Regions from separate parts of the Mesorhizobium sp. M1D.F.Ca.ET.043.01.1.1 genome, predicted to be linked through region 2. Evidence: riboswitches for the same ligand, from Rfam matches in the RefSeq annotation. Region 2 holds a riboswitch; each other region holds the start of a gene.
What was found. A riboswitch is a leader RNA that binds a small molecule or an ion and turns the genes downstream of it on or off. The one in region 2 is predicted to bind cobalamin.
Positions count from the first base shown of each region.

Region 1: it holds a riboswitch for cobalamin, as region 2 does, so the genes downstream of both, bluB (5,6-dimethylbenzimidazole synthase) here and EJ067_RS29355 (CbtB domain-containing protein) in region 2, are expected to answer to the same signal.
Region 3: it holds a riboswitch for cobalamin, as region 2 does, so the genes downstream of both, EJ067_RS02330 (ABC transporter ATP-binding protein) here and EJ067_RS29355 (CbtB domain-containing protein) in region 2, are expected to answer to the same signal.
Region 4: it holds a riboswitch for cobalamin, as region 2 does, so the genes downstream of both, metE (5-methyltetrahydropteroyltriglutamate--homocysteine S-methyltransferase) here and EJ067_RS29355 (CbtB domain-containing protein) in region 2, are expected to answer to the same signal.

Region 1 covers NZ_CP034444.1:1,310,865-1,318,167, forward strand. The annotation lists gene EJ067_RS06675 (hypothetical protein) at 1-249, opposite strand, end outside; gene dxs (1-deoxy-D-xylulose-5-phosphate synthase) at 437-2,350, opposite strand; gene EJ067_RS06685 (pirin family protein) at 2,486-3,406, opposite strand; gene EJ067_RS06690 (DUF2277 domain-containing protein) at 3,416-3,682, opposite strand; gene EJ067_RS06695 (exodeoxyribonuclease VII small subunit) at 3,747-3,998, opposite strand; gene EJ067_RS06700 (histone deacetylase family protein) at 4,002-4,928, opposite strand; cobalamin riboswitch at 5,043-5,221, shown strand; gene bluB (5,6-dimethylbenzimidazole synthase) at 5,264-6,001, shown strand; gene EJ067_RS06710 (hypothetical protein) at 6,026-7,006, opposite strand; gene EJ067_RS06715 (TetR/AcrR family transcriptional regulator) at 7,225-7,303, opposite strand, start outside.
Region 2 covers NZ_CP034444.1:6,129,720-6,137,022, reverse strand. The annotation lists gene EJ067_RS29385 (tyrosine phosphatase family protein) at 1-117, opposite strand, end outside; gene cobD (threonine-phosphate decarboxylase CobD) at 114-1,169, opposite strand; gene cbiB (adenosylcobinamide-phosphate synthase CbiB) at 1,168-2,157, shown strand; gene cobO (cob(I)yrinic acid a,c-diamide adenosyltransferase) at 2,154-2,768, opposite strand; gene cobU (bifunctional adenosylcobinamide kinase/adenosylcobinamide-phosphate guanylyltransferase) at 2,770-3,291, opposite strand; gene EJ067_RS29360 (CbtA family protein) at 3,284-4,075, opposite strand; gene EJ067_RS29355 (CbtB domain-containing protein) at 4,091-4,270, opposite strand; cobalamin riboswitch at 4,307-4,506, opposite strand; gene EJ067_RS29350 (gamma-glutamylcyclotransferase) at 4,578-5,264, opposite strand; gene EJ067_RS29345 (MFS transporter) at 5,461-6,660, opposite strand; gene EJ067_RS29340 (DUF1624 domain-containing protein) at 6,884-7,303, shown strand, end outside.
Region 3 covers NZ_CP034444.1:466,874-474,176, forward strand. The annotation lists gene EJ067_RS02305 (hypothetical protein) at 1-403, shown strand, start outside; gene EJ067_RS02310 (lysophospholipid acyltransferase family protein) at 400-1,059, shown strand; gene EJ067_RS02315 (phosphatidate cytidylyltransferase) at 1,059-1,994, shown strand; gene EJ067_RS02320 (iron ABC transporter permease) at 2,006-2,992, opposite strand; gene EJ067_RS02325 (ABC transporter substrate-binding protein) at 3,023-3,970, opposite strand; gene EJ067_RS02330 (ABC transporter ATP-binding protein) at 4,012-4,800, opposite strand; cobalamin riboswitch at 5,007-5,213, opposite strand; gene EJ067_RS02340 (efflux RND transporter periplasmic adaptor subunit) at 5,523-6,662, shown strand; gene EJ067_RS02345 (FAD-dependent monooxygenase) at 6,665-7,303, shown strand, end outside.
Region 4 covers NZ_CP034444.1:2,145,131-2,152,433, forward strand. The annotation lists gene EJ067_RS10620 (NAD-dependent succinate-semialdehyde dehydrogenase) at 1-633, shown strand, start outside; gene EJ067_RS10625 (HAD-IIA family hydrolase) at 1,122-1,895, shown strand; cobalamin riboswitch at 2,651-2,851, shown strand; gene metE (5-methyltetrahydropteroyltriglutamate--homocysteine S-methyltransferase) at 2,941-5,295, shown strand; gene EJ067_RS10635 (DUF982 domain-containing protein) at 6,024-6,272, opposite strand; gene EJ067_RS10640 (DUF982 domain-containing protein) at 6,538-6,840, opposite strand; gene EJ067_RS10645 (MucR family transcriptional regulator) at 7,082-7,303, shown strand, end outside.

The DNA of each region.
Region 1 (7,303 bases), 2.3 Mb from region 2:
CGTCAGGCCGTTGTCGCTGGAAGCCTGGCTGCGCGAAGCCTCAGCCGGCAGCGGCGCGCCCGGCGCGGCTTCAGGCAGTACCACAAGCTGGGGAACCTGCTTGTAGGAGAAGCCGCCGCGGATGTTGCCCATCTTGCCGGCGACGATGTCCATGACCGCCTTTTCGAGGTTGCGGTCGTAAGGCGTTTCGGCTGCCACCGGCGCGGCCATGGCCATCAGGAAGGCCATGCCGCAAAGGAACGGTTTCATTGTTCTTACCCCCGCGTAAAGCGCGTCGCATCCCTTGATTTCGGGAGACATGCCTCAGACCAAGGTCTTAGCAGGGGGGCGTTGAAAATCGGCCAAAAGACAGGGTAACCGAAGCGCCAAACAAAAGCGTCAACAAACACTTACAACCGGAAGCCGGCAAAGCGATTCAGCACGTTGAGAATTCGATTCAAGCGCGCTGCGCCTGCACGCCGTGGCCGAGCGCGGCGAAGACCGTGCGCACGATGCCGGCCGTGTCGAGGCCCGCGTCGGCATACATCTTCTCCGGCCTGGCGTGATCGGTGAACTCGTCCGGCAGCACGAGCGGGCGCACCTTGAGGCCGTTTTCCAGCAGGCCTTCATGGGCGAGGAAATGCAGCACATGGCTGGCGAAGCCGCCGACCGCGCCCTCCTCGATCGTCACAAGAACCTCATGCGAGCGCGCAAGGCGGCGCACGAGATCTTCGTCCAGCGGTTTGGCGAAGCGGGCATCGGCAACGGTGGTGGAAAGGCCCGCCGCGCCGAGTTCTTCCGCCGCCAGCAGGCAATCCTGCAGCCGCGTGCCGAAGGAGAGAAGCGCCACCTTGGTGCCTTCCTTGAGGATACGGCCCTTGCCGATCTCGAGCACCGAGCCGCGCTCCGGCATGTCGACGCCGACGCCGTTGCCGCGCGGATAGCGGAAGGCGATCGGGCCGCCATCATAGTCGGCTGCGGTGCGCACCATGTGGCGAAGCTCGGCCTCGTCGGCTGCGGCCATGACAACGAAGCCGGGCAGCGAGGCCAGGAAGGTGGTGTCGAAGGCGCCGCAATGGGTGGCGCCGTCGGCGCCGACGAAGCCGGCGCGGTCGATCGGGAAGCGCACCGGCAGCTTCTGGATCGCCACGTCATGCACGACCTGGTCATAGGCGCGCTGCAGGAAGGTCGAATAGATGGCGGTGAAGGGCTTGTAGCCTTCGGTGGCGAGCCCGGCGGCGAAGGTCACCGCGTGCTGCTCGGCGATGCCGACATCGAAGGTTCGCGACGGGAACACCTCGCCGAAAAGGTCGAGGCCGGTGCCGCTCGGCATCGCGGCGGTGATCGCCACGATGCGATCGTCCTCGCGCGCTTCCTGGATCAGGCTCTCGGCGAAGACCTTGGTGTAGCTCGGCGCGTTGGCCGGCGCCTTGGCCTGCGCGCCGGTGATGACGTCGAATTTGTTGACGCCGTGATATTTGTCGGCGGCGGCTTCAGCCGGCGCATAGCCCTTGCCCTTCTGGGTCACGACATGAATCAGCACCGGGCCGTCGGCATTGTCGCGCACGTTCTTAAGCACCGGGATCAGGTGCTCGAGATTGTGCCCGTCGATCGGGCCGATGTGGTAGAAGCCCATCTCCTCGAACAGCGTGCCGCCGGTGACGTAGCCGCGCGCATGCTCGACGGCGCGGGTGATGGCGCGGTCGGCCCGCTTGCCGAGATAGGACGACAGCTTCTTGCCGAAATCGCGCAGGCCGAGATACGCCTTGCCGGAGGCGAGCCTCGCCAGATAGGCGCTCATCGCGCCGGTCGGCGGCGCAATCGACATGTCGTTGTCGTTGAGGATGACGATGAGGCGGGCGTCGAGCGCGCCGGCATTGTTCATCGCCTCATAGGCCATGCCGGCGGACATGGCGCCGTCGCCGATGACGGCGATGACGTTGTTGCGGCCGCCCGCGAGCTCGCGGCCCACGGCCATGCCGAGGCCGGCGGAAATCGAGGTCGAGGAGTGCGCGGCGCCGAAGGGGTCGTATTCGCTCTCCGCCCGCCGGGTGAAGCCGGAGAGACCGCCTTCCTGGCGAAGCGTGCGGATGCGATCGCGGCGGCCGGTCAGGATCTTGTGCGGATAGGCCTGGTGGCCGACATCCCAAATCAGCCGGTCCTGCGGCGTGTTGAAGACATAGTGCAGCGCAACCGTCAGCTCGACCACGCCCAGCCCAGCGCCGAGATGGCCGCCGGTGTGCGACACGGCATCGATCAACTCGGCGCGCAGTTCCGTCGCCAGCTGCGTCAGCTCGCTTTCGTCAAGCGACCGCAAATCCGCGGGAATGCGGACCTTGTCGAGAAGCGGCGTGTCGGGCTTTGGGTTCACTCTGGTGCAGCCTGCTCAGTCTTAACGTTGCGCTAACCTTTGAATATGCGCCTCGATCATGCGCGAAATATGCTGCTGGCGGGCGAATGTAAATGCGTGCCAGTGACGCGGCTGGCGCACGTCGTCCATCCCGCTCTAACCTTCCGGCAGCGGAATGAATTCTTCCTCATCGCCAGGAACGATATCGAAGCGGCCCGTCTTCCATTCTTCCTTGGCCTGCTCGATGCGTTCCTTCGAGGAGGAAACGAAATTCCACCAGATATAACGCTTGGAACCCAGCGACGCTCCGCCGAACAGCATGAAATGCGCGCCGCGCTCGGACGAAACGACGATCTCCTCGCCCGGCTTGAACACCAGAAGTCGCTCGGCCGGGAAGCGGTCGCCGGCGATGGAAACCTCACCCTCCAGCGTATAGATGGCGCGCTCCTCTGCATCGGCGGGGATTTTGACGCTGGCGCCCGCCGCCAGCCGCAAATCGGCGTAGAGCGTCTCCGAGGCGGTCGCGACCGGCGAGCGCAGCCCGGAAAATTCACCGATGACGACTCGGCCGCTGACGCCGTCGGCGTCGATCTCGGGCAGGCGGATCACCGACGTATTCGCGAACACCGGGGCGACCTCTTCCCTGCCGTCGGGCAAGGCCAGCCAGGTCTGCAGGCCAGAGACCGACATCGGCGCGCCACGCAACTCCTTGGGCGTGCGCTCGGAATGAACGATGCCGCGGCCGGCGGTCATCAGGTTCACGTCGCCGGGTGAGATCACCATTTCGGTGCCGAGCGAATCGCGATGCCTGATCTTGCCGTCGAACAGATAGGTGACCGTGGAAAGCCCGATATGCGGATGCGGGCGCACGTCGATCGCCTGGCCAGCGCGCAGGATCGCCGGTCCCATGCGGTCGAAGAAGATGAAGGGACCGACCAGCCGGCGTTTCGCCGTCGGCAGGGCGCGGCGAACCTCGAAGCCGCCAATATCCTTGGCGTTGGGGATGACCATCAACTCGATCTGGTCGCAGGCAAACGCGTCGCCGGCCTCAGGGTCGTTTCCCGGGAAGAAGCTCATGTCATGACCTCAGGCGAAGCGGAGCGCGGACCTGGCTTTCGCCTTAGCGGCCTCTTCCTCGCGATTGCGCGGATGCTGCGTGGTTTCGAGGCTGTCGAGCAGCTCGCGCGCGGCTGCCGCGATCGCCTCGACGGCGTGGTGAAACGCATGCTCGTTGCGCTTGGACGGCTTGGTCGAGCCGCTCAGCTTGCGCACGAACTGCAGCGCCGCATCTTGGACCTCGTCATCAGTCGCCGGCGGATCGAAATTGAACAGGGTCTTGATGTTGCGGCACATGCTTGAACTCCTTACCTGCTTTTCTTCCCCCGACCTGCTTTTCTTCCCCCGCCCCTCTTCCACGCTACTCGGCGTCGAGCGGCTCCGTTCCAACCGGCTTGCCGTCGCGCGACAGCCTGATCTTCTCGACCTTGTCCTCGGCCGCCTTTAGCAGCCGGTCGCAATGGGCTTTCAGCGCCTCGCCGCGCTCGTAGATCCTGATCGACTGATCGAGCGGGACATCGCCGCGCTCCAGATCATCGACGATCTTCTCCAGCGCGTCGAGCGCCTGCTCGAAGCTCATCGTCTTGACGTCTTCGTTAGCTTCATCAGCCATAATTCATCCCTTCATCAGCCGCCCGACATGGGCGGCGACCGAAAATGCCAGTCCCTGCAGATCGTAGCCGCCCTCCAGCAGGCTGACGAGCCGGTTGCCGCTGTGGCGCCCGGCGCGCTCCATAAGCTGGCCGGTCGCCCAGTCGAAATCGTCTTCGGTCAGGTTGATCGCGGCCAGCGGATCGCGATGGTGCGCATCGAACCCGGCGGAAATGATGATCAGGTCCGGCTTGAATGCGTCGATCGACGGCAGCACGCGCGACAGGAAGGCGTCGCGGAACGTATCGCTGCCGGTGCTCGGCGCGAGCGGCGCGTTGACGATGTTGCCGGCGCCGGTTTCGCTCTTGGCGCCTGTGCCCGGGTAAAGCGGCATCTGATGCGTCGAGCAATAGAGCACCGACGGATCGTCCCAGAAGATGTCCTGCGTGCCGTTGCCGTGATGCACGTCCCAATCGACGATGGCGACGCGCTCGGCCTGGTGCTTCTTCTGCGCGTAGCGGGCCGCGATCGCCGCGGTGTTGAACAGGCAAAAGCCCATCGCCGTCGTCCTCTCGGCATGATGGCCGGGCGGACGGGCGGCGACGAAGACATTGGCGGCGCGCCCCTCGAAGACATCGTCGATCGCCGCATTGGCGGCGCCGATCGCCGTCACCGCGGCCTGCCAGCTCTTCGGGCTGGCGCTGGTGTCGGCATCGATCGAGACGATGCCGGTCTCAGGAATGGCCGCGCGGACGCGGGCGACGAAATCTTCCGGATGGGCATAAAGGATGGTTGCCTCGTCGCCTTCCGGCGCCCTGACGCGGTCGAGAGCCGAGAAAGCCTCGTCGTCCAGCACGCGCTCGATGGCGCGCAAACGGTCGGGACGCTCGGGATGACCGGGCGGCGTGAGGTGCTCCAGGAATACCGGATGGGTGTAGAGACGGGTAGCCATGGCCCCTAATCTAGGCACCTGTCGCCCGGATAGCCATGTTTCGGCGCCGAATGATTGGGGAAAATCGCGCCCGATCGTGCGCAAGCGGCATTGGCGCGGCTTCCGCTTCGCTATAGAGTCCTGCCGCTGCCTGGTGCCCGCGACGCGGGAGAATCGGGAACACGGTTGAAATCCGTGGCGTGCCCAACGCTGTGAGGGGGACCGCGCCGGCAAAAGCCACTGTCCTAGACGGGAAGGCGCCGGATGCGGGTCGATCCCGAGCCAGAAGACCGGCCCGGCAGAAATGGTCGTCCGCATGGTCAGGCGGAGGGCTGCTTATCGCAAGGGGACAAGCGATGCAGGCACGAATGGCCGCCACCGGCGGCGGCGACTTTGACCAATTGGCGCGCGAGGCCGTCTACCGGGCGATGTTCACCCGGCGCGACGTGCGCAGCCATTTCACTGCCGACGATCTCGACGATGGCGTGCTGGCGCGACTGTTGACGGCTGCCCATCATGCGCCGTCGGTCGGCTACATGCAGCCGTGGAACTTCATCGTCATCCGCGATGCGACAAGACGGCGGCAGGTGCGCGACCTGTTCCTGGCCGCGCGCGAGCAGGAACTGCCGGCGATCGAGGCGGAGCGGCAGGCGCTCTACCGCACGCTGAAGCTCGAGGGCATCTGCGAAAGCGCGCTCAATCTTTGCATCACCTGCGACCGGCAGCGCTCGCAGAATTCGCCGCTCGGGCGCTGGCACAATCCGGAGATGGACCTCTACAGCACCGTCTGCGCGGTACAGAACTTCTGGCTGGCGGCGCGCGCCGAAGGCGTCGGCGTCGGTTGGGTGAGCATCATCGAGACCGAGGCGCTGAAGCGGCTGTTGTCGATCCCCGACCATGTCACGCCGATAGCCTATCTCTGCGTCGGCCGCGTCTCGGAATTCGCGCCGCGGCCGGACCTCGAGGCGCATGGCTGGGGGCGGCGCCTGCCGCTGCCCGACCTGGTGATGAGCGAGACCTTTTGCGGCGCCGGCGAGGCGCCGCTCAAATCGGCGATTGCCAAGCTTCGCGGCGCTGACCTGCCGAAGCCTTGATCGGGTTGCCTTCGGGGCTGCCGATCAGGCAGGCCGGGGCGAATCCCAGCGCGAGCCGCCGAAGGAGCCCAGCGCCTTGTCGCGAAGCTCCCTGAACTTCGACGAGGCCTCGGCTAGGCGCCGGTCCCATTCCGGATTGGGAACCTGGCCTTCGATGGTGGCGAAATAGACCTGCATCAGCGAAGCGATGGCGAAAGGCTCGATGAAGGCCGCCTTGAAGGCCCAGGCGAAGACGATGGCCAGCACGAAGGCCCAGCCGGCGAGCTGCCCGGGCATCACCCAGAGGATGGCGGCTGCCGGGGCAAGCATCAAAAGGAAGATGACGAAGGACACGCCCCACATGATCACCGCCAGCCAGACGGCATTCTTGACCATGTGCTTGCCGTTCTGCGCGTAGAGCACGACGCCTTGCCTGGCGGTCTCGAAAGGCGAGTTCGAATTGATGCGGATGTTGTAGCCGAGGATGATCTCGTCGACATAGGTCAGCGACAGCCGAATGACCGTGTTGATGAAGCTGACGAGGCCGCTCAAGCCGGGAATGGGGAGGAACGCGGCAATGCCGCCGATCAGGCCGGTGATGGCGCGGATGGCGCCTTTGACCAGTTGGTCGACCACGAAAAGGATATTGGCCTCGGCGAAGCGCTGGGTCACCACTTCCTTCGCATAGGCGATCTGGCCCTGGCCATCCGGAACGTCGTGGCCGTCGATCAGATGCACCATGACGGCGATGTGGCCGGCCTTGAGCACATAGAGGATATATTCGCGGATCCAGTAGACGGCGATCGAGACGACGCCGAAGCCGACGACCCCGCCCCACAAGGCAAACGACATCGGTCCGTCAGGGTCGGTGGAGATATGGCCAACGCCATAGCCGACACTGGCGCCGGTGCCGGTCGCCATGATGTAGGCCAGCGTGATGCCGAAATAGACGATCATGCGAAAGACGATGAACGGCCATGTCCGCATCATGATGGACACCGACCGGCCGATGCTGAAGTCCCACATAGCCCCGACTCCCCGCCTCGCGCATGACCCCGAAAATCGGAATCGTTTTTTCGGAAAGGATCATGCGCAGAATCAAAAGTGTTACAGCGTCCTTTGCGCGTTCGAAGAACCGCTGCGCTGCAAGACAATTGGCGGGAGAGGATGCGCTCGCCCCTGACATTGTCAACGCGGCGGCGGCGTGCCGGGCCCAAAAACCGGTGCACAAACCGGCAGCGTGGTTACGCGGTGGTTTGCTCTGGTTTCCTGAGCAAGCCTTCCAGCAGCTGCTTGAACGCCGCTATCGCCTTCTTGGAGGTC
Region 2 (7,303 bases):
GAGGATCGAGGCCGGGCGGACAACGTCGGTGCCGGCCGCAAGCAGCGAAAGCAAATGCTCGGCGCCGGTCCTCGCCACAGTCTCCTCGATCTTCGACAGCGGACAGACATGGATCATCGTCCGGACTCCTTGCCCATATCCTTGCGCCGCGCGGCCCAGGCGGCGAGCGCGCTTTCGAGGCGCTGCCATTCGGCCTCGCTGCCCGGCAAGCCGGCTCGCAAGACTTGTGGCCGCCCGGCAAAATGGCGCAGCAGAATGCCACGTTCGCCTAGCGCCGAAAACAGGGTTGGGGCATCCGTGAAAGACAGATAGCGGAACAGTGTCGTTCCGCTGGCAACCGGCACTTCGGCCTTGCCGAACAATGCGTCGAGCCGCCCGGCGTCTTCAGCGAGGCGTCTGCGCATGGCGGCTTGCCATTCGGTGTCGGACAGCCCGCGAATGCCATATTCCAGCGCCGGTCCGGCAACGGCCCACGGCCCAAGCTGCGCCTCCAGCCGCTCGGCAGTCAGCGTGTCGGTAAGCGCGAAACCGAGCCTGACGCCGGCGAGGCCGAAGAACTTGCCGAAAGAGCGCAGCACCACGATGCCGCCCTCGCCGACATCATTGGCCAAGCTGTGTTCGGTCGGGCCGACATCCATGAAGGCTTCGTCGACGACCAGCAGCCCGCCCTTCCTGCGCAGCCGCGCGGCAAGGCCGAGCAGGCGATCCCTTTCGATCACCCGCCCATCCGGATTGTTCGGGTTGACCAGCACGGCAAGGTGCGCGTCCGCCAACGCCTCGAAGTCGTTCACCTCCGCAGCCGCATGGCCAGCGATCGCGGCGGCCCGGGCGTGCTCTGCATAGGTCGGACCGAGCACCAGCGCCTTGCCGGGCCCCACCAGCGAAGCGACGCGCGGCAGGAGGATCTGCGTGCCCGGTGCTGCCGCGACATGCGCCGCCGACGGCGCGCCATAGGTTCTGGCCGCAATTTCGGCCAATTCGCGCAGCCGATCGGATTCCGGCAATCGCGACAGGGCGGTGGCGGGCAGATCGAAAAGCGGGTAGGAGTGCGGATTGATACCTGTCGAAAGATCGACGAAAGGCCGTGGCGCGTGGGGGAAGAGCGCGCTCGCCCGGCCGAGGGATCCGCCGTGATCCACCGCAGCAATCGCTCCATCCAGAAGCTTCATGTCGATCCTGATCGCTTTCCTGTCACTCGCCGTTGAACGTATCCTTGGCTATCCGGACTGGCTGTTCAACGCCATCGGCCATCCGGTCACCTGGATCGGCAGGCTGATATCCTTTCTCGATCGCAGGCTCAACCGCGCGACCGATTCCGACGAATTGCGTCGCCGTCGCGGCGTCCAGGCGCTTCTCGTCATCCTGCTGGTGCCCGCCGCCATCGGCCTGACGCTGCATGTGCTGCTCTGGCTGATCTTCCCCTCCGGCCTGGTTATCGCGGCCATACTCGGATCTTCGCTGCTATCGCAGAAGAGCTTGGCGGAGCATGTCGAGGATGTTGCCGACGCGCTGGAGACCGGTGGCCTGACGCTCGGCCGCATCGCCGTCTCGCGCATCGTCGGCCGCGATCCGGAAAAGCTCGACAAGGCAGGCATCGCCCGTGCCGCGATCGAAAGCCTGGCCGAGAATTTCTCCGACGGCATCGTCGCGCCCGCCTTCTGGACCGGCATCGGCGGGCTGGCCGGGGGGGCTGCGTACAAGGCCGCCAACACCGCCGATTCGATGATCGGTCATCGTACGCCCAAACACGAGGCCTTCGGTCGCGCCGCCGCGCGATTCGACGATCTGATCAACCTGCCGGCCTCGCGGCTCACCGGCCTGCTGATCGTGCTCGCGGCCTTCCTGGTCAAGGGCGCCGATCCTCGCAACGCCTGGCAGGTCATGCGGCGCGACGCGAAGAAACACCGTTCGCCCAATGCCGGCTGGCCGGAAGCCGCCATGGCCGGCGCGCTGGGATTGTCCCTGGCCGGGCCGCGCAGCTATGGCGGCGAGATGGTCGAGGACGCCTTCATGGGCGAAGGCGGCCGGCGCGAGGCCGAGAGCACCGACATCAGGCAGGCGTTGAAACTCTACCGGATCGCCGACGGGCTGTTGATCGCTCTGTTCGGGGTTCTGTCGGCGGTCGTGATCTACCTGACCATTTTGATCAGCGGCTAGAACTCGATCCCCTGCTGCGCCTTCACGCCCGCCGAGAAATGGTGCTTGGTCAGCCCCATCTCGGTGACGAGATCCGCCGCCTCGACGAGCGGTGGCTTGGCGTTGCGGCCGGTGACGACGACATGCAAATCCTCGCGACGCGCCTTCAGCGCCGCAACCACCTTCTCGAGATCGAGATAGTCATAGCGCAGCGCGATGTTGAGCTCGTCGAGCACGACGAGGCTGATCGAAGGATCGGCCATCAGCTCCAGTGCCTTCGCCCACGCGGCCTCGGCGGCGGCAATGTCGCGCTTCAGGTCCTGGGTCTCCCAGGTGAAGCCCTCGCCCATCGCATGCCACACCACGCGATCGCCGAAAGCGGCGAAGGCGTTCTTCTCGCCGGTGTGCCATTTGCCCTTGATGAACTGGACGACGCCGACGCGCTTGCCGTAGCCGAGCATCCTGAGCGCCAGGCCAAAGGCGGCGGTGGTCTTGCCCTTGCCCGGCCCGGTGTTGACGATCAGCAGTCCCTTCTCGATCGTCTTGCCGGCCACCTCGGCATCCTGCACCGCCTTGCGCTTGGCCATCTTGGCGCGATGGCGCTCGGCATCCTTATCGTCGATTTCGGCCATGTCACTTCACCTTGAGCGGCAGCCCCGCCACCATCATCAGCACGCTGTCGGCGACGGCCGCGACCTGCTGGTTGAGCCGGCCGGCGGCGTCGCGGAACCGGCGCGCCAGCGCATTGTCCGGCACGATGCCGAGCCCGACCTCGTTCGCCACCACGAACCAGGGCCCGCGCGGCCGCGACAGCACATCCGAGAGCCGCCGGCACTCGGCCTCGAGATCATGGTCCGCCAGCATATGATTGGTCAGCCACAATGTCAGGCAATCGATCAGCACCGGCTGGTGATCGGGCAAAGCCTCAATCGCGCCGGTGAGGTCGAGAGGCGCATCGACGGTCGCCCAGCCTTCGCCGCGCCGCGCGCGATGGAGCGCGATGCGTTCGCGCATCTCGTCGTCATAGGCTTGCGCGGTGGCGATATAGGCCCAGGGCGACGGGCTTGCCGTGACCAGGGTTTCGGCATGCGCGCTCTTGCCGGAGCGCGCGCCGCCGATGATGAAGGTCAGCCGACCTTCGGCGCGATCAGGCAAAGCTGCCGCGCAGGCTGGTCGCCGCGCCGGCGAAGCGGCCGCGCACCACGCCGACAACTGCGCCCAGCACCAGCCAGAACACCAGGTCGGTGAGCGTCACGGCAACCACGAACTGATGGTGCAGCCCTTCCGGAATTGCCGTCTCGAAGCTGTCTGGCTGCGGCGCGCCGACGATATGCGGAGCAACGATCAACGCGACGCCGAGGATCGCCAGCGGCAGCGACTTGCGAAAGGCGATCAGGCCAAGTCCGGCGGCGGTCGCAGCCACAGTCGAGATCCACCAGATCTGGCGCGGCAGGAGCTCGGCCGCCGGCATCGCCGGCAGTTCGGGCGGCAGGCCGAGGCCGGGCGCCAAAGTGAACACGGCAAAACCGGCAAGGCCCCAGAATACTCCCTGACGCCAATTGCCGATGCCACCGGCAAACTCCGAGACCGCGACCAGGATCAGCGCGAAACCGATGCCGGTGACGATGTTGGCGACGACGTTGAAGGCGAAGCGCTCGAAGCCGTCGGCCGGCGCCCAGCCTTCGTCCTCGGCCGGAGCTGCCGCGTCGGCAGGCGCTGGAGCCGCGCTGCTCATCGCCGCCGGCGCGGCCGAACTCATCGCATTGTTGTCGGTGGTTGTGGCGGCATGGTCGTGGTGATGGCCGCCGCCTGCCTTTTCATACACTTCCGCCTTGAGGATCAGCGGCACGGTCGCATAGGCCTGCATGCAGGCGAGCGCGATGCCCGCCACGAGCCCCGCGATCGCCGCGATGAACACGACGTTGCGAAACAGATTCATGGTGTAAGGCCTTCCTCAGTGGCAGGGAAACGCCATCGAATGGCGATAGTCGTGCGCAGCGTTGTGGACCGCATCGATATGCGAAAAGCCGACAAAGCCGACGACGAAAATGCCGAGCAGCGCGGCCAGAGCCAGCTGCATGACGCGCGACTGCGAGGAGACGGAGGCGCCGAGAGAGACGGAAGCGGTATTCATGTCTTGTCCTTTCGCCCTCCACCCGAGGGCATCGAAGTCAACTTTCCCGTCGCCGGCAGGTCTCCTGGCTCGCGGATCCGCGCCCTTCCCCACCTTCCCGAGGAAAAATCCCCAGTGGTCTATGGAGAGGACTACCGCACACAGTTGCGGGGGCAGCCACGGCTTTGGGCAGGAAATTCACCCTCACCGCATTCCCTCTTGGCTCCAAAAACGGAACCGACGACGGCACCGACTATAGGCAGAATCGCTGCAGGCGGCAAACCAATTTCCGTCATCGCCAAACGCGATTGCGCCATGGATTCGCATGCTAGGAAGCGGCGATTCTTTCAGCGACAAGCTGCTGCAGCCGCCACAGATGGGCGTCGTGAATGCCGCGCGCTTCGAGATTCTTGACGGTGTTGTAGAGATAGTCGGCGCCTGAACCCCAATGGCCGCAGGACGTCGCCAGCCTTTCCACCACCTCGCTTTCGCCGAGCGGGCCGGCATAGGTGGTGCCCTTGCGATTGATGACGAAGGCGAGCGCTTTCAACGGCCCCTTGTCGGTTGCAAGCTGCAGCAGGCGGGGGTGGTAGCTGGTTGGCTTCAGCGTCATCTCGCGGCGGAAAAGCTTGTCCAGAGCCCGCCGGCGGTCGCCACCGTTCAGGCGGAATGCTACGCCCTTGCATTGGCCGCCACGATCCAGCGCCATCATCAGGCCCGGACTCTGTTTGGTACCGCGCCAGCGGGTCATCTTCATGCAGAAAGAGCGATGCCAGCCGCGCGCCACGGCGACGCGCTCCTCGACATGCTCGATCTCGGGTTTCCAGATCAGCGAGCCATAGCCGAACAGCCAGAGCGGCTCGCTAGCTGGGAGTTCCGCTTCCAGGATGTCCAGCATCGCATCGTAGTCGGCGTCATCCAGATGCGCGGCGTTAGGATCGGGCCCGGTGTCTTCGACGATGCGAAAGCAACGAGCTACCAGTTCCTCGGTAAGCGACATCGTTCTTGCAGACATGCTTTGCGGCCCTCGCCAGCCGGCAGGCGCCGGCATCGGCAAGCGACCTTAAGGGCGGTCCCCGGACACCACAATGGCCCCGCAATTCACAACGGCCTGGTCCGGGGTGCCGGCTGTCGGGAGCGGGGGAACAGCCGATGCAGCCGGATCCAAGTGGGCGGGCAGGCGCGATGCAGCGTACCAGCCCGCTCGCTGATCAAAACGACTTCGGCAGATAGCGCCAGGTGAAGAAGCCGCAGAAGGCGGCCAGTATGCCGAGCGTGACGAAGACCGAGCCGAGGCCGAAGAAGGTGAGCACCACCGAATAGACCAGCGGCGGTGTCAGCTCGGAGAAGTCGAGATAGGTGCGGTAGACCGCCGCCATCTGCGCCCGCTCATAGGAACGGACCGAGCGCATGAAGGCGGTCGAGCCCAGCGCGTCGAGCGCAATCGTAAAGAGCGCGCCGCAGAGCAGGAACGCGGCCGTGAGCAGCGGCGCGGCTTGGCCGACGCCGCCCGCGGCAAAAAGCATTGCCGCCATGGCGAAATAGGCGAAGGTCATGGTGCGTCTGCCACCGAAGCGCTTGCCCGCCCTGCCCCAGAAGATCGCCATGAACAGCAGCGCATTGCCTGCCGACACCAGCAGCCCGCCGGCAAGCTTGCCCTCGCCGGTGATCACCATGAAAAGCGGGCCATAGACGAAGAAGGTCGTCCAGAAGCAGGAGCGGCCGAAGGCGATCAGCCAGGCGAGCCTGAGCCGCGGCTGCGCGATGAAGCGGCCGATATTGGCAAGCGGATTGGCCGGACGGCTCTTGCCGGGGCGGATCGACGGGTTATCGCCCAGCCGGTAGGTCCAGAACAGCGCAAGCAGCGCCAGCGCAAACGCCACGACCGCGCCATGCGCGGCATAGATGCCGAATCGGGTATAGAGGAAGATGCCCAGCGTCGGCCCGCCGGTCCAGGCGAACATCGACCACGCCATGCGCAGCGATTCCGCCTGCATGAAGTCGGCCTTGCGGATGTGGTCCATGATGTAGAGGTTGAGCGTGATCGACAGCGCGCTCGCCCCCATGACACGGCAAAGCATGCCGGCGAGCTGCCCCGGCAGCGTGTGGGTGACGAAGAACACCGAGCCGATCGCCAGCATCAGGCAGCCGGCCGTATAGACCCAGCGCCGCGCGAAGCGGCGGATCAGCATCGGCATGAACAATGTCACCGAAAGCCCGAGCAGCGACACGACGGTGTAGAGGATCGAGACGATCTGCTCGCTGTGCAGGATTTCGTAAGCCTGGATCGGGATGACGCTCGAGATCGTGGCGCGGGCAAACGATTCGACCGCGTAGAGCGAGGCGAAGGTGCGCGCATCGGCGGGCCTCAGGGCCGGAAGCCAGATCGGATGGCGCACATGGGTGGACATCGGCCCTCCGAAAGTGAATCGCCCGCCAATCTGGCCGGACCAGTGGCGGACCGGTAGCAGGAAATCGACTCCGAGAAGCCGAAAAGCGAAGCCGGTCAAAGGCTTTCCGCCGCTGGCCTAAAGCGGCTTGCCATGCCGCCGGAATGGCAGCCGCCGATCCGCCCTCTGTTGTTGGCCAGAACCGTGATAGTCGTTTGGCACGACTGAATCGGAATGCGAGATGATGAGCCTTCAAACGACGAGCGAAGCCGCTCAGGACGCGCCGAAACACAGCCGCATCGTCGCCTTCGATATCCTGCGCGGAATCGCGCTGATCGCGATGGCGAGCTACCACTTCACCTGGGATCTCGAGAATTTCGGCTACACCACGCCGGGGCTAACCGCTTTCGGCTGGTGGAAGCTCTACGCGCGCTGCATCGCCTCGACCTTCCTGTTCCTGGTCGGCGTCAGCCTGTTCCTGGCGCATGGCCGCCAGATCCGCTGGCCGAGCTTCTGGAAGCGTTTTGCCATGGTCGCCGTGGCGGCGATCGCCATCTCGGCCATCACCTACATCGCGACGCCGGACGGCTTCATCTTCTTCGGCATCCTGCACGAGATCGCGCTGGCGAGCCTGCTCGGCCTTGCCTTCCTCAGGCTGCCGGCA
Region 3 (7,303 bases), 1.5 Mb from region 2:
CGCCATGCTCATCAAGCAGGCGGCATGGCCGGCCGCCATCGTTATCGCCGGCGACAGCGTCGCGCCGCTGGTCGCCTCGGCGCGCGGCGCTCTCCACGCGCCGATCGCGGTGCTGGCGCTGCTGGTCGCGGCGGCGAGCGCCATCGCGGTGCTTGGGCTTTCGGCGCTTCTTCTCTTCGATGCGCTGCTGTTCCGGCTGATGACGAGCCATGACGACGAGGCTTCCGGAGGTGCTGCGGTCGACGATCTGCTGGCACGCATGCGGCTGAAGCCGGCTCCCTCCTCTCTCCGCCCGCTCGACGACCGTATCGCCGGAACGCGCCGCCTGCTTGCCCGCCAGCGCATCGCCTTGGCAGTCTTCGTCGCCGCGTTCCTGACCGCCGGATTCTGGATGCCGCGATGAGCAAGCTTGCGCTCCGGACCTTCACCCTGCTGCAGACGGTGACCTCGGTCGGCCTGTCGGCGCTGGCCTGGGCGGTGACCGGCGTGCGCCCGATCTGGAGCGGCAGCCAGCCGTCGGAGCGGCAGCGCATCTATTTCGCCAACCACACCAGCCATGGCGATTTCATCCTTTTGTCGGCCTGCCTCAGCGAGAAGGAACGCGCCATCACGCATGCGATCGCCGCTTCCGAATATTGGGGGAAGTCGCGGCTGCGCCGCTTCATCGCCGAGGACATGCTCTCCTCCGTGCTGATCAGCCGGCAATGGACGAGTCCGGAGGAGAACCCGATCTCGGTCATGCTCTCGGTGCTCGACCAGGGCCACTCGCTGATCATCTTCCCGGAAGGCACGCGCAACATGAGCGACGAGCTGCTGCCGTTCCGCTCCGGGCTCTACAACCTGTCGATGACGCGGCCCGATGTGGAACTCATCCCCTGCTGGATCGAGAACATGTCGCGCGTGCTGCCGAAGGGCCAGTTCCTGCCGGTGCCGCTGCTTTGCCGCGTCGTCTTCGGCGCGCCGGTAGCGGTGGCGCCCGGCGAGGAACGCCGCGCCTTCCTCGAGCGCGCCCGCGCGGCACTTCTGGCGCTGAATCCGCGCCCTGATCGAGACGATTGATGCGCCACGAAATCAGCATCCTGATCATCGGCCTTTTCGTGGTGCTGAGCACCGCCAGCGTCACCGCCGGCATCCTTTCGATGCGCGCGCCGAAGCCGCTGAGCGCAACGCTGGTCAACCTCACGCAGCGCATCAACGCCTGGTGGGTGATGGTGGCGCTGATGACGGTCGCCTTCTTCTTCGGCCGCTACGGCATGACCATCCTTTTCGCGCTGATCTCGTTCGCGGCGCTGCGCGAGTTCGTGACGCTGACGCACAGCCGCCGCAGCGACCACTGGGTGCTGCTCGGCATGTTCGGCATCGTCATCCCGGTCCAGTACTGGCTGGTGTGGACGGCCTGGTACGGACTGTTCGTGATCTTCATCCCGGTCTACTGCTTCCTGCTGATGCCGGCGATCACGGCGCTTCATGGCGATACCGAGCGCTTCCTCGAGCGCATCGCCGCGCAGCAATGGGCGATCATGATCTCGGTCTATTGCGTCAGCCATGTTCCTGCCCTGCTGACGCTCAACGTGCCGGGTTTCGAAGGCCGCAATCTTCTGCTCATCGCCTTCCTGATCATCGTCGTGCAGGGCAGCGACGTGCTGCAGTACATCTTCGGCAAGCTGTTCGGGAAACACCGCTTCTCGCCGACCGTCTCGCCGTCGAAAACCTGGGAGGGGCTGATCGGCGGGCTGGTCGCCTCCAGCCTGCTCGGCGCGTTGCTCTCCTTCATCACGCCGTTTTCGCCGCTGCAGGCCTCGACGGTCGCCTTCGTCGCCTGCACGATGGGGTTCCTCGGCGGGCTCGTGGCGTCGGCGATCAAGCGCGACCAGGGCGTCAAGGACTGGGGCCACCTGATCGAGGGCCATGGCGGCATGCTCGACCGCACCGATAGCCTCGTCTTCGCCGCGCCGATCTTCTTCCACATCGTGCGCTATTTCTGGACGGTTTGATCGCCGGCGAACTAAAGGCGGTTGCGCATCAGCATGGTGACGACGAAGAAGGCGCCGAGCGAGCTGGTGATGATGCCGATCGGCAGTTCCTGCGGCGGCAGCAGCGTGCGGGCCAAGAGATCGCTGGCCAGGAGCAGGATCGCGCCGAACAGCGCGCAGATCGCTATCAGCGGCCGATGCAGCGGACCGGCCAGCGGCCGGCCGAGATGCGGGATCATCAGGCCGACGAAGCCGATGACGCCGGCCACCGCCACCAGAATCGCGGTGGCCAGAGCCGCGATGAGGAATGTCGTGCGGCGCATCCTCGCCACCGGCACGCCGAGGCTTTCGGCGGCGCTTTCGCCGGCGAGGAAGGCATCGAAGCGGCGGTGGTTCCAGAGCCCATAGGCGAGAATGATGCCAGCGCCGAGCGCCGCCAGGCCGATATTGTCCCAGCGGGCGAGACCCAGCCCGCCCATGGTCCAGAACAGCACCGAATGGGCGGCGCGCTGGTCGCCGGCGAAGACGAGATAGTTGGTCAGCGCGGTGAACATGAAGGAAACGGCGAGGCCGGCGAGGATCAGCCGCTCGGGTCCCTGCCCCCTCACCCGCGACACGAGCAGAAGCACGATTGCCGCTGCCAGTATGCCGCCGGTGAAGGCGGCAAGGGGAAGTGTCCAGATGCCGAAGCTGTCGCCGAAGACGGTGATGACGGAGACCGCGCCGGCGGCGGCGCCCGAGGAGAGGCCGAACAGGAACGGATCGGCGAGATCGTTGCGGGTCACCGTCTGCAGCAGCGCGCCGACGATGCCGAGGCCGGCGCCGACAGCAATCGCCAGCAACGCGCGCGGCAGCCTGAGGTCGACGACGATGCTGCCGACCGGACCGGATACCTGGTTCCCGTCCAGCCCCATCGCATGTGCCAGCGCGCGCACGACCTCGTGCAACGGGATGAGCGTCGAGCCGTAGGCGATCGAAAGCAGCACGAGCGCTGCGAGCAGCACCGCGCCCAGCGACATTGTAAGAACGAACGATCCGTATCGCAAAGGTCAGAACGCTTCCGGATACATGGCCCTGGCGATCTTGCCGATCGCCTCGATGTTGGCGGGTCCGGGCGTCAGCTCGGCGTAACGCAGCGCAACGAAGCGCTTGTTCTTCACCGCGTCGGTTTCCTTCATCGCCGAATGTGCCTCGAGGAAATCGAGCAGCTTCCGGTAGCCGCCGCCGTCCTGGTAGTCGAGCAGGATGAGGAATTGCGGATTGCGCGACGCGACCGTCTCCCAGTCGGTATTGCCCCAGCTCGTGTCCATGTCGGCCATGATGTTTTCCCCGCCCGCGGCGGCGATCATGGCGTTGGGGATGGCGAACTTGCCAGCGGTGAAGGGCTTGTCCTCGCCGGAGTCATAGAGGAACACGCGCGCGCCCTTATGGTCGCCCACCTTGGCGGTGATGCCGGCCAGCTCGGCCTTCCAGCCGACGACCAGCTTTTGCGCCTGCGCGTCCTTGCCGAAGATCTTGCCGAGCTTCTCGACGTCGCCAAAGAGCAGGTCCATCGAAGCGGCGGGCCGGTTCTTGTCGAGATGGACGCAGCTCTCGGTCAGTACCAGTGTCTTGATGCCGTGCGGGGCAAGCGTGTCGGGCGTGACCTCGCCGCCCGGCTTCATGCCGTAATACCAGCCGGCGAAGAAGAAGTCCGGCTGCGCGGCTACAAGGTTTTCCAGCGTCGGGTATTTCGGCGCCAGCTCGGGGATCGAGCCCTGCTCGGCCTTGAATTCGGGGCCAACCTTGTACCAGCCGGTGATGCCGGTGAGCCCGACGATCGACGGCTGCAGCTTCAGCGCGAACGCCATCTCGGCCATGTTGAGGTCCTGGATGACGGCGCGCTTCGGCGGCGCGTCGAAGGTGAGCGGCTTGCCGCAGCTGTCGACGGTCACCGGGAAGGCGAAGGCGGCCGAGGCGACAAAAGAGAGGGCAAGCGACAAAGCGAGGCGTTTCACGGGATGGTGCTCCTTGATTGGGTTGGATTGTCTGGATTGGCTCAGGACGGGGCTGAAGCGCGGGCGGGAAGCTCGAAGACGGTGAGCTCGCGGTCCTCGGTCGGGTGCTGGAGGCGCAGCACATCGATGCCGAACACCTCACGGATGAGCGGCTGCGCCAGCGCCTCGCGCGGCGGCGCCAGCGCGTGCAGCCGGGCGTTGCTCATCACCGCGACGCGGGTGGCGAAGGGCGCCACCAGGGCGAGATCGTGCAGCACGGCGACAACGGTCATGCCGAAGCCGGCGACAAGGTCGAGCAACTCGCCGCGGGCGCGCGGATCGAGGTGGTTGGTCGGCTCGTCGAGGAACAGGATTTTCGGCTCCTGCGCGATGGCGCGGGCGAGCTGCGCGCGCTGGCGCTCGCCGCCGGACAGCGAGCCTACTGTGCGCGCGAGCAGCCGCAGCAATCCGGTCCGGCGCAAAGCCTCGACGACGATGTCGCGATCGTCGTGGCGGCGCCTCAAGCCCGCATGTGGGACGCGGCCAAGCTCGACATAGTCGATGAGCGCGAGCCGCGGATCCGGCTGGTCCGTCTGGCCGACGACGGCGATGCTGAGCGCCCGCTCGGCGGCGGTGATCCGGTCCAGCCGGCGTCCGGCAAGGCGCACCTCGCCGCGGCTCGGCGGCAGCGCCCCGCACAGCATGCGCAGCAGCGTCGTCTTGCCGGCGCCGTTAGGGCCGATGATGGCGAGACGTTCGCCGCCGGTCAGCGACAGGCTGACATCGTCGACCAGCGTCCGGCCGTTGGCCGTCGCGCCGAGGCCACGGGCTTCGAGAAGCTGCGCGGTCATAGGCGGCCCCCCCGATGATCGGAGAGAGCTTCGCTGCGCATTTCTTGCGTCGCCGGATCACAGCAAAGCGTGCACACGAAAATGCGGTGGATGCGATCGATGGAGCCGTCCAACATTCCGTCACTTTCCAAAAACGGCGACGGAAGGATGCCGGACGAGCCGGCCGACAGGACCGGTGCCCGCGTCTCCTCCCGGCACACCCCGTCCGGTCAACTCGTGTCGATGGCAGGTCTCCTGGCTCGCGGGTCGCCGCGCCATCCGCCTTCCCAGCCTTGCCGGCCAGTGGCATTCCGGATGGAGCTCGCCGCTCACAGTTGCGGGGGCAGCCACGGCCTCGACCCTGAGCGGATCTCACCGTGTTCCCTTTTCACCCCTCGCCTTGCGGCTCGGGGACCATGACACCGCCATCGTAGGTTGTCCGCGCGCGAGTCGCAACGGACTTCTGCGCGACCTGATCACCCCGTGAAATTCCCAATTTGCAGCTCGATATGTAATAACGTTACATATGCTCGAAGGCCCTATGTCAATCCCTTTCCGGCACTGCCTCAGCCAAACATCGGAAAATTCTCAGAAACCGTTCGGGATTTTCCGGGCCGGAAACCGCAAGAAGATCGGGCTGGCGAAAGACAGGCCGCAAACGCCCGATCCCTCTCTCCAGCCGATATATTTCCCGGTCGCCGCATCCTCCCCGCGCGAACGCAACCTTGGTCGTGGAGACAAGCATGATTGCCGCACTCTCTGATAACAAGGCGCTGAGGCGTCGCCTTGTCGCCGGCTCGATCGCCGTCCTCGCCTGCGGCGCGGCCCTGGTCTGGCACGGCGCAAGAAGCGAAGCCTCGAACGCCACCCCGGCCGCCCCGGAGACGAAGCTCGTCAAGGCCATAGCAGTCGCTCCGATGCTCGGCGCGGACACCCGAACCGCCGTCGGCGAGATACGCCCGAGGCTTGAAAGCGACCTAGGCTTCCGCGTATCCGGCAAGCTGCTCGAACGCATCGCCGAGGTCGGCGCGACGGTGAGGAAGGGCGAGGTGCTCGCCCGCATCGACGATCAGGACTATCGCAACCGGCTCGCCAGCGCCGAGGCCGATGTCGCGGCGGCGCAGGCCGTGCTTGTCGAGGCAAGTGCCGCCGAGGCCCGCATCGGCGCGCTGCTCGCCAAAGGTTTCACGACACGGGCCAACTATGACGCGACGCTGAAGAATCTGCGCTCGGCGCAGGCCAAGCTCAAGTCGGCGAACATCGCCTTCGAGATGGCCAAGGACCAGCTCGGCTATACCGAGCTGCACGCGGAATTCGACGGCATCGTCACCGCGAGCGGCGCCGAAGCCGGCCTGTCCGTCAATGTCGGGCAGATGGTGGTCCGCGTCGCCGATCCGCAGAGCCGCGACGCCGTGTTCTCGATCGCCGAAGCCGCCTTCGCCAACACGCCCGATACGAAGCGGCCGCCAAAGGTGACCGTCTCGCTGCTCAGCAATCCGGCGATCACCGCGGCCGGCACCATCCGCGAGATCGCGCCGATGGCCGATGCCGCCACCCGCACTTTCCAGGTGAAGGTCTCGATCGAGAATGCGCCCGACGAAATGCGCTTCGGCGCCAGCGTTTCCGGCCGCGCCGAGGTCGCCGGCGCGCCGGTCGTGGTGCTGCCAGGCAGCGCGCTGTTCGACAAGGATGGCAAGCCGGCGGTGTGGATCGTGGCGCCCTCGTCGGCCGTCGAGCTCAAGCCGGTCACGGTTGCCCGATACGAGACCGACCGCATCGTCGTCAGCGACGGGCTCAGCAAAGGCGATCTGGTCGTCACCGCCGGCGTAAACCGGCTGCGGGAACACGAAAAAGTCCGTATCGTTGAGGGAGAAGGAAAATGACCATGTCCAAGACAAAGGTCCTCATCGCCGGCGCCGGTCCGACCGGACTGACGCTCGCGCTCTGGCTGACCAGGCTCGGTGTCCCGGTCCGCATCTTCGACAAGGCTGACGGTCCGGGCGAAACCTCGCGGGCGCTTGCCGTCCAGGCGCGCACGCTGGAGTTCCACCACCAGATCGGCATCGTCGACGATGTCCTTGCAGCAGGCATCCGGCTGGAGCGGCTTACCATACATACGCCGGCCGGCGTCGCTGCCAGGCTGCCGCTGTCCGACTTCGGCCGCGGCATCAGCCCCTTTTCCTTCGCCTTCGCCTTGCCGCAGGACATCCACGAGCGTGTGCTGATCACGCATCTGCAGCGCGCCGGCGTCGAGGTCGAGCGCGGCACCGAGCTCGTCGCCTTCCAGGACGAGGGCGATGCGGTCATCGCCACGCTGAGCAAGGATGGCCGCACCGAAACCGTCAGCGCCGCCTATCTCGCCGGTAGCGACGGCGCCCGCAGCACCGTTCGGCATGGGCTCAATATCGGCTTTCCCGGCGGCACCTACGAGCAGGCTTTCTACGTCGCCGACGTCAAGGGCACCGGCGAAGTCACCCACAACGGCATGGACGTCACCATCAGCACCTATGGCTTCGCCATCGCC
Region 4 (7,303 bases), 3.1 Mb from region 2:
GTTGACGGCGCGATCCAGGCGAAATTCCGCAACGCCGGTCAGACTTGCGTTTCGGCGAACCGCCTTTACGTCCAATCGAGCGTTCACGATGAGTTCGTCGAGAAGTTCGTGGACAAAGTCCGGCACTTGTCGGTTGGCGACGGCTTCGTTGCCGGAGTGGACATTGGACCGCTGATCGACATCCATGCTCTGCGCAAGATCGAGTCGCACATTGCAGATGCCGTTGCCAAGGGTGGGATTATTCGATGCGGGGCCGAACGCATCGGCAAGGATGGCACCTTCTTCAAGCCCACAGTGCTCACCGAAATTTCCAGCATCATGGCTGTTGCGCAAGAGGAGACTTTCGGGCCGCTGGCGCCGATCATTCGCTTCGAAGATGCGGATCAGGTTGTGCGTGAGGCCAACGACACGATCTACGGCCTCGCCGCCTATTTCTATGCCTCGAACCTCAAGCGTGTCTGGCGCGTTGCCGAGGCATTGGAATACGGCATGGTTGGCATCAACACGGGGCGTATGTCTTCGGAAGCGGCGCCTTTTGGCGGCATGAAGCAGTCCGGCATCGGGCGGGAGGGTTCCCGCCACGGGCTCGAAGACTACCTCGAAATGAAATACCTCTGCATGGGCGGCATCTGATCTCTATCTGGATGGACACCTCGGGCGGCGCACGATCAAACCAAAGAGATGATTCGAGCGCGGACCGCTTCGGGTCGTTTCAGTGCCCCCGCCTGCGCGCCTTAAGCTTGGATAGGTGAGCAACCTACCGTCCGCAGGTGCACCTTGCCTCCTCGCTGTAGAGGGGTTTCAACGTAGCTGGGCGTCTAGATGCATACCGCGGCACGTCTCGCCAGGCCGGTGTCTGCTGCAACTAAGAAGGCGATTGTGCATCAGGTGCGCTGAGACAGCGAAGGTAGTCAACCCGACGATGCAAGACGTCCGCACGGCGAATTGGCGCACCGAAACGTTTACGCCGCAACCTCCTTATTGCCGCACGGCCCACTGAGCCCCCTTCGCGCATCGCTCTGAATCGGTACAGTCGCCGGCATTCCCGCCTGGAGAAGATTCAGTGACACAAGACGTGCCCAGGCCGCGCATGCACGAAAGACATTGAGGGTTGAGATCCAATGATTATAGCGCATCTGCTCGACATGGACGGGGTCCTGGTCCGGGGCGGCCAACCGATTTCTGGCTCGGTCGGCTATGTTGCCGGGCTAGTCGCCAAGGGTGAGCCCTTTCAGATCTTCACCAATAACTCGCGGTTCACGCCAGAAGATCATGCCGAGCGTCTAAGAGCGGTTGGCTTCGCCGTGCAGCCAGAGCACATCTACACATCGGCGCTCGCCACCGCGCGGTTCATGGCGCTGCAAAAGCACCGATCAACTGCCTATGTTATCGGCGACCACGGTCTGGTCGAGGCCCTGCGGCAGGCAGGCTGCCGAATAACAGAGTTTGCCCCCGAATTCGTGGTCCTCGGAGACACCACGTCGTACCACTACGAGCAGATCGCAACTGGCGCTGAGCTTGTGGCGAAGGGCGCGCGCTTTCTCGCCACCAACCCGGATGCCACTGGCCCGACCGAGCGGGGCTCCCATCCGGCGTGCGGGGCTGTCGCGGCACTAATCGAGAAGGCCACCGGCCGTCAGCCCTATTTCGTCGGGAAGCCGAACCCGTTCATGATGCGCGACGCGCTCGACCGGCTGGGAGTTCGAGCTGTCGATACCATCATGGTCGGGGACCGCATGGATACCGACGTGCTCGCGGGGCTGGAATCGGGCCTGAGAACAGCCCTTGTGCTTACTGGTGTGACCAAGCTGGCAGACATAGAGCGGTTTCCATTCAGACCGGACTACGTGGTCGAGTGCCTTGCCGATCTGGGCCAAATCATAGCGAACCAATAAGCCGAACGCACCCCTACACGAAGACCGAACGCTCCTCTACGTTCCGCATGCCGGCCGTCAACCTGGGCAATGATCGGGAGGAACAGCCGGCCCGCATCCAGAAAAGAAGTGATAAGCGTGACAACTTAGTCGAAGTGCACCCATGTAGGGCAAGCAAGTTCATTGTGAGCTTCACTGCTTTGGTTCTGCACGTTCCAGCGATCGCACCGGAATTGATCCGGTGATTGGGTGCGCCCGTTGTCGGATCGTCGACGATGTCCGCAATGTCACACAATGCTTTCAGAGCGATTGCATCGTTCCTAACGATTTTCCCAGTTGGCACGACGATGCGTTCTCTGTGCAAGAGCACTGCGACGCGGCCGACCCGAGAAGGCACCACCTGATGATCACGCCGTTCCAACAATAGGGGCGCCGCCTCCAACGAGCGCCGATCAAACGGAAGCCATCGCGCTTTCATTCGTCTGGTTGTCCGGACATGACGAATTCGATTTCGGGCCAAAAGTGAGTGCACCCGATGACCCCCATGTTTGTGGAAGGCGAACGGGCACTTGCGTCGACGGCCGGCCAGTCGGCAAACACCCTGAAGCACTTCGGTGGAGCGCAGTTCGAGCGCGACGGGGCGGCGCTGAATGCCTTTCGACCGACCCGACCCTCGTAAGCGGCTTTGGGCGAAAGAGACCGATCAGCGCAAGGTGTTACTCGCATAATCACATAAACATCTCGTTATATGGTATTGACAAGGATCGAAGCGGCTGTGATTGTACGCATGTCATGGTTCTTCGCGCGGCACTGCCGTAGCGGAGCTAAGAGGGAAGCCGGTGCGATGCCGGCGCTGCCCCCGCAACTGTTAGCGGCGAGCCAAGCCCATTGATGTCACTGAGGCGAACGGCCTCGGGAAGACGGGCGGAGGCTTTGACCCGCGAGCCAGGAGACCTGCCACGACGAACAACGTCCACGGGCGGGGTGTCTGGTGGTCGCGGTAGCTCGGCTTCGTGCCGCCTATTCGCGGGTTCCTTGTCCCCCGCCCCAACCATCGGGGTATGGCATGACTGTCTCTCAACGAATTCCTGTAGCAACGCTCGGCGTGCCGCGTATCGGTCGACGGCGGGAACTGAAATTCGCGCTTGAAAACTACTGGTCCGGAAAATCTCGCGCTGCCGATCTGCTCGCGACGGCGAAGACGCTGCGTGCCGCTAGCTGGAGGGAGCAGCACGATCGCGGCGTGTCGAAAATCCCGTCCAACGATTTCTCGCTTTATGACCACGTGCTCGACACAGTCGCCATGGTCGGCGCCGTTCCGGCACGATACGCCTGGACTGACGGCGAGGTCCCACTCGATATCTATTTCGCCATGGCGCGCGGCAATCAAGGTCAGGCCGCGGATTGTGGACCTGCCGGTGACGAGCCTGCGGCCAATGGGCAGGGCCTTGCCGCGATGGAAATGACCAAATGGTTCGACACCAACTACCACTACATTGTGCCGGAACTCAGGGACGATCAGAGCTTTGCCCTCTCGTCGGCGAAACCGGTCGATCATTTCCTCGAGGCCAAGGCGCTCGGCATCCACACTCGCCCGGTCCTGCTTGGACCGGTTACCTTTCTCAAGTTGGCGAAGTCACCTGAGGAAGGTTTCAACCCTATCGCGCTCCTGCCACGGCTGCTGCCCGTCTACGAGGAACTCCTGCAGAGGCTAAAGCTCGCGGGAGCCGATTGGGTGCAGATCGATGAGCCGGCGCTCGTGCTCGATCTGATTCCCAACGAACGGGATGCGCTCCAATTCGCCTACTCCCGGCTGTCGAAAGCAGCACCCGAGTTGAAGATCATGGTCGCTACCTATTTCGGATCGCTGGGAGACAATCTCGAGACCGCAATTTCTCTGCCCGTGGCGGGACTGCACGTGGATCTCGTGCGCGCTCCAGAGCAGTTGGAGGCCGTCGGCCGGCTCGCGCAGAAGGAACTTGTGCTCTCGCTCGGGCTGATCGACGGCCGCAACGTCTGGCGCGCGAACCTGCCTGCGATATTTGACCGTATCAAGCCGATCGTCGCCGGTTGGCCGCTGGAGCGGGTGGAGATTGCCCCGTCCTGCTCGATGCTGCATGTGCCGATCGACCTGGACTTGGAGACGGCACTCGATGCGGATGTGAGGTCGTGGCTCGCCTTCGCAGCGCAAAAGACCGACGAGCTGGTCGTGCTCGCCCGTGCCCTGGCCGAAGGCCGGGACGCAGTGGCCGCCGAACTGGAGGCGTCGGCTGAGGCTGCCGCCGTTCGCGCGACATCCGCCAAGGTGCATGATCCGCTCGTCGAAGGCCGGGTCGCCAGGATCAAGGTCGGCATGACGCGCCGGAAGAGCGCATTTGCCGGCCGCTCCAAGCTTCAGGCCGACGTGTTTGGCTTGCCCCCCTTCCCCACCACGACGATCGGCTCCTTCCCGCAAACAGCCGAGATTCGCAAGGCGCGGGCAGCTCATGCCAAAGGCCAGCTGAGTTACGTCGACTATGAAGCGTTCCTGAAGAAAGAGATAAAAGCCGCCGTTCGCTGGCAAGAAGAGATCGGACTCGACGTGCTGGTCCACGGCGAATTCGAGCGCAACGACATGGTGCAATATTTCGCCGAGCAGCTCTGCGGCTTCGCCTTCACGCAACACGGGTGGGTGCAAAGCTATGGCTCGCGCTTTGTGCGACCCCCGATCATCATTGGAGATGTGTCGCGACAAAATCCGATGACACTACATTGGTGGCGATATGCCCAGTCGCTAACGCTGAAGCCGGTGAAAGGCATGCTTACCGGTCCCGTGACGATCCTCAATTGGTCCTTCGTCCGAGACGACCTTCCGCGCTCAGCCGTCTGCCGTCAGGTCGCGCTCGCCATTCGCGATGAAGTGAGCGACCTTGAAAAGGCCGGCGCTAAGATGATCCAGATCGACGAAGCCGCACTGCGCGAGGGCTTGCCGCTGCGCCAGGCCGACTGGGAGGCCTATCTCGACTGGGCCGTCGAATGCTTCCGGCTGGCTTCAACGGCCGTCGAGGATGCGACCCAGATCCACACCCATATGTGCTACTCCGAGTTCGGCGACATCGTGGACGCTATCGCCGCAATGGATGCGGATGTGATCTCCATTGAAGCCTCGCGCTCGCAGATGGAACTGCTCGATACGCTTCGAACCTTCAAGTATCCGAACGATATCGGACCTGGCGTCTATGACATTCACTCGCCGCGGGTCCCGGAAGTGGGCGAGATTTCCAACCTCATCATGCTTGCGCGCGATCGATTGTTGGATGACCAACTGTGGGTGAATCCCGACTGCGGCCTCAAAACGCGCAGATGGGAGGAGGTCCGCTCTGCCCTGGTGAACATGGTGGCTGCGGCACGCGCAATTCGGGAAAAAGCGCAAACGGCGTAGGACTCGGTGACACTTGCCGGCGGTGAGCGGCGACGCTGCACCCCGGGCGAAGTAGGTTGAGGAGGCTATCCGGCTCACCCAAAGAAATCGACCTGCCGCCGACCGAAGCGCCTCCGTAAGCTTGGTCTGGTCGGGCCTTGTTATGGCGCGGCCACGCCAGCTGTTCCGAAGGCGGGCGTTGGCGGGCGATCGAAGCAGGCCGGCCCTCAAATGAGCCGGCCAGAGATCAGACGGCTGACCCCCAGCGGTTTCGGACTACTCCGGATTTAAGCTAGTCCAATATCACTATCATCTTTCCGATGCGATCGCCGAAACCTCCGTTCCGACATCGGCGACCATCGGGAGAGGCATCGGCGATCACGCGGGGCCGGTCCAAGGGTGTTCCGGGAAACCGGATGCAGGGCTAATCTGGGGGGAGGTTCAAACGGCACTTCTGTTGACTATCGTGACAGTATCGACGCTCCGCCATCTGCAGTCGGCCAACTCTCGCTCAATGGCCCGTCTGCCTCTGTCTCCAATTACGATCGCCGCGCAGGCGAAGCCGAACGACCGCAGCTTGGCTGGCGGACCCCTTGTGTTTTGATGTTGGAAGATCCCACGCGCGACCAGGAAAGCCATTGCGGAAGTAACGGGGTTGGCTTGCTCCTGGCGGATGCCGGCAGGGATGTTCGGACCGTGGCCAACAGCGATGCGCAGAGGGCCGAAATTCATGAGCGGCGTCATAAATCTCAATCGTTGCGCAGAATGCGTGCTTCGAGCGCGGCTGCGACGAAAGCTCGTCGAGCGGCTGGCGCATGGGTCTTACCGCGTAACACCTGCAGACAGACGTCCATCGCTATTCTGCGTTTATCGGTCTCATTATGCAGATCCCGCAGCAAGATAGCGGCCGCGTCGTTGACGTCCACCACGATGCGCTCTGAGCTGCGGCGGCTGACCTGAACAACGACTGGCCTCTCAAATCTGATCAACCCGGTCATCCCCCCTCCTCCACAGCCACTATGCGGCAAACTGCCCCGGTCGTATTTCTTTACTCAGTCGAACGCGACCGATGCACCTGCACCACTGAGGCTGGCCATTCACGACCAAGCGATCGCCATGAGCTGCGTCTGGCCATAGTCAGGTTGCGTGCGATCTGCACTTTTGTAGTCGGCGGTGAGGAACTGCTTCTCATTCGCGCGGTCTAGCCGTGAAACTCGGACAATAGTGCACTGTTTGACGCGCCTTGCCAGACGTCGTCGAGGTCTACACCTGCACTTTTCCACTGCCCGATCTGCAGGCAGCAATCCACTTCATCGCCGAGGTTGGATCTTCCAATATGTCGACCCGTTTCGCAAAGCCGAAAAAGGCATTGCGAGCCGTACTTACCGGCTTGCGCCCATCGTATGCATCGTAGCATGCCCTCAGGGCGATCTCGTGGATCATGTCTCTGCGATCTTCAGGCCATTCATTGAGAAAATCGATGGCATCCGCAAGGCCGGCAATCTCTTGGATGATGTGCGTTGCGCGCTTCACGAAAAGGGGGTTGCTGAAAGCCTTAGCGTTCATTCGTTTCTCCGAACTATCCGAATAAATTTGGGTGAAGAGGCGCCGCATCGACGCGGCACAACCATGGCACAGCGGTGTTGTCAGGACGATGACGGTTGAAGAGTTATCCTGCGACTGCGGCCGGGTGTGTAGCGATCCGCGAACAGATCGTGCAATGGCTTGGTTGCCATCAAAGGCGGCCGTCACTATTAAGCTATGAATTGATTCCCCACGCCTAGTCTAAGTCCGCAGGAGCGTTTTCATGACCGAAGAAACTGAGACAGCTGATAACCTTATCGAACTCACCGCCCATGTCATCTCAGCCTATGTTTCGAACAATCCTGTTCCCGTCAGTGAACTGCCTGGGCTTATCGGCCTGATCCACATCGCATTGAAAGCCACTGCCGGTGGTGCAGCACCAGAAAAGTCGGAACCTCTCAACCCTGCCGTACCGATCAGAAAATCGGTTACACCCGATTACATT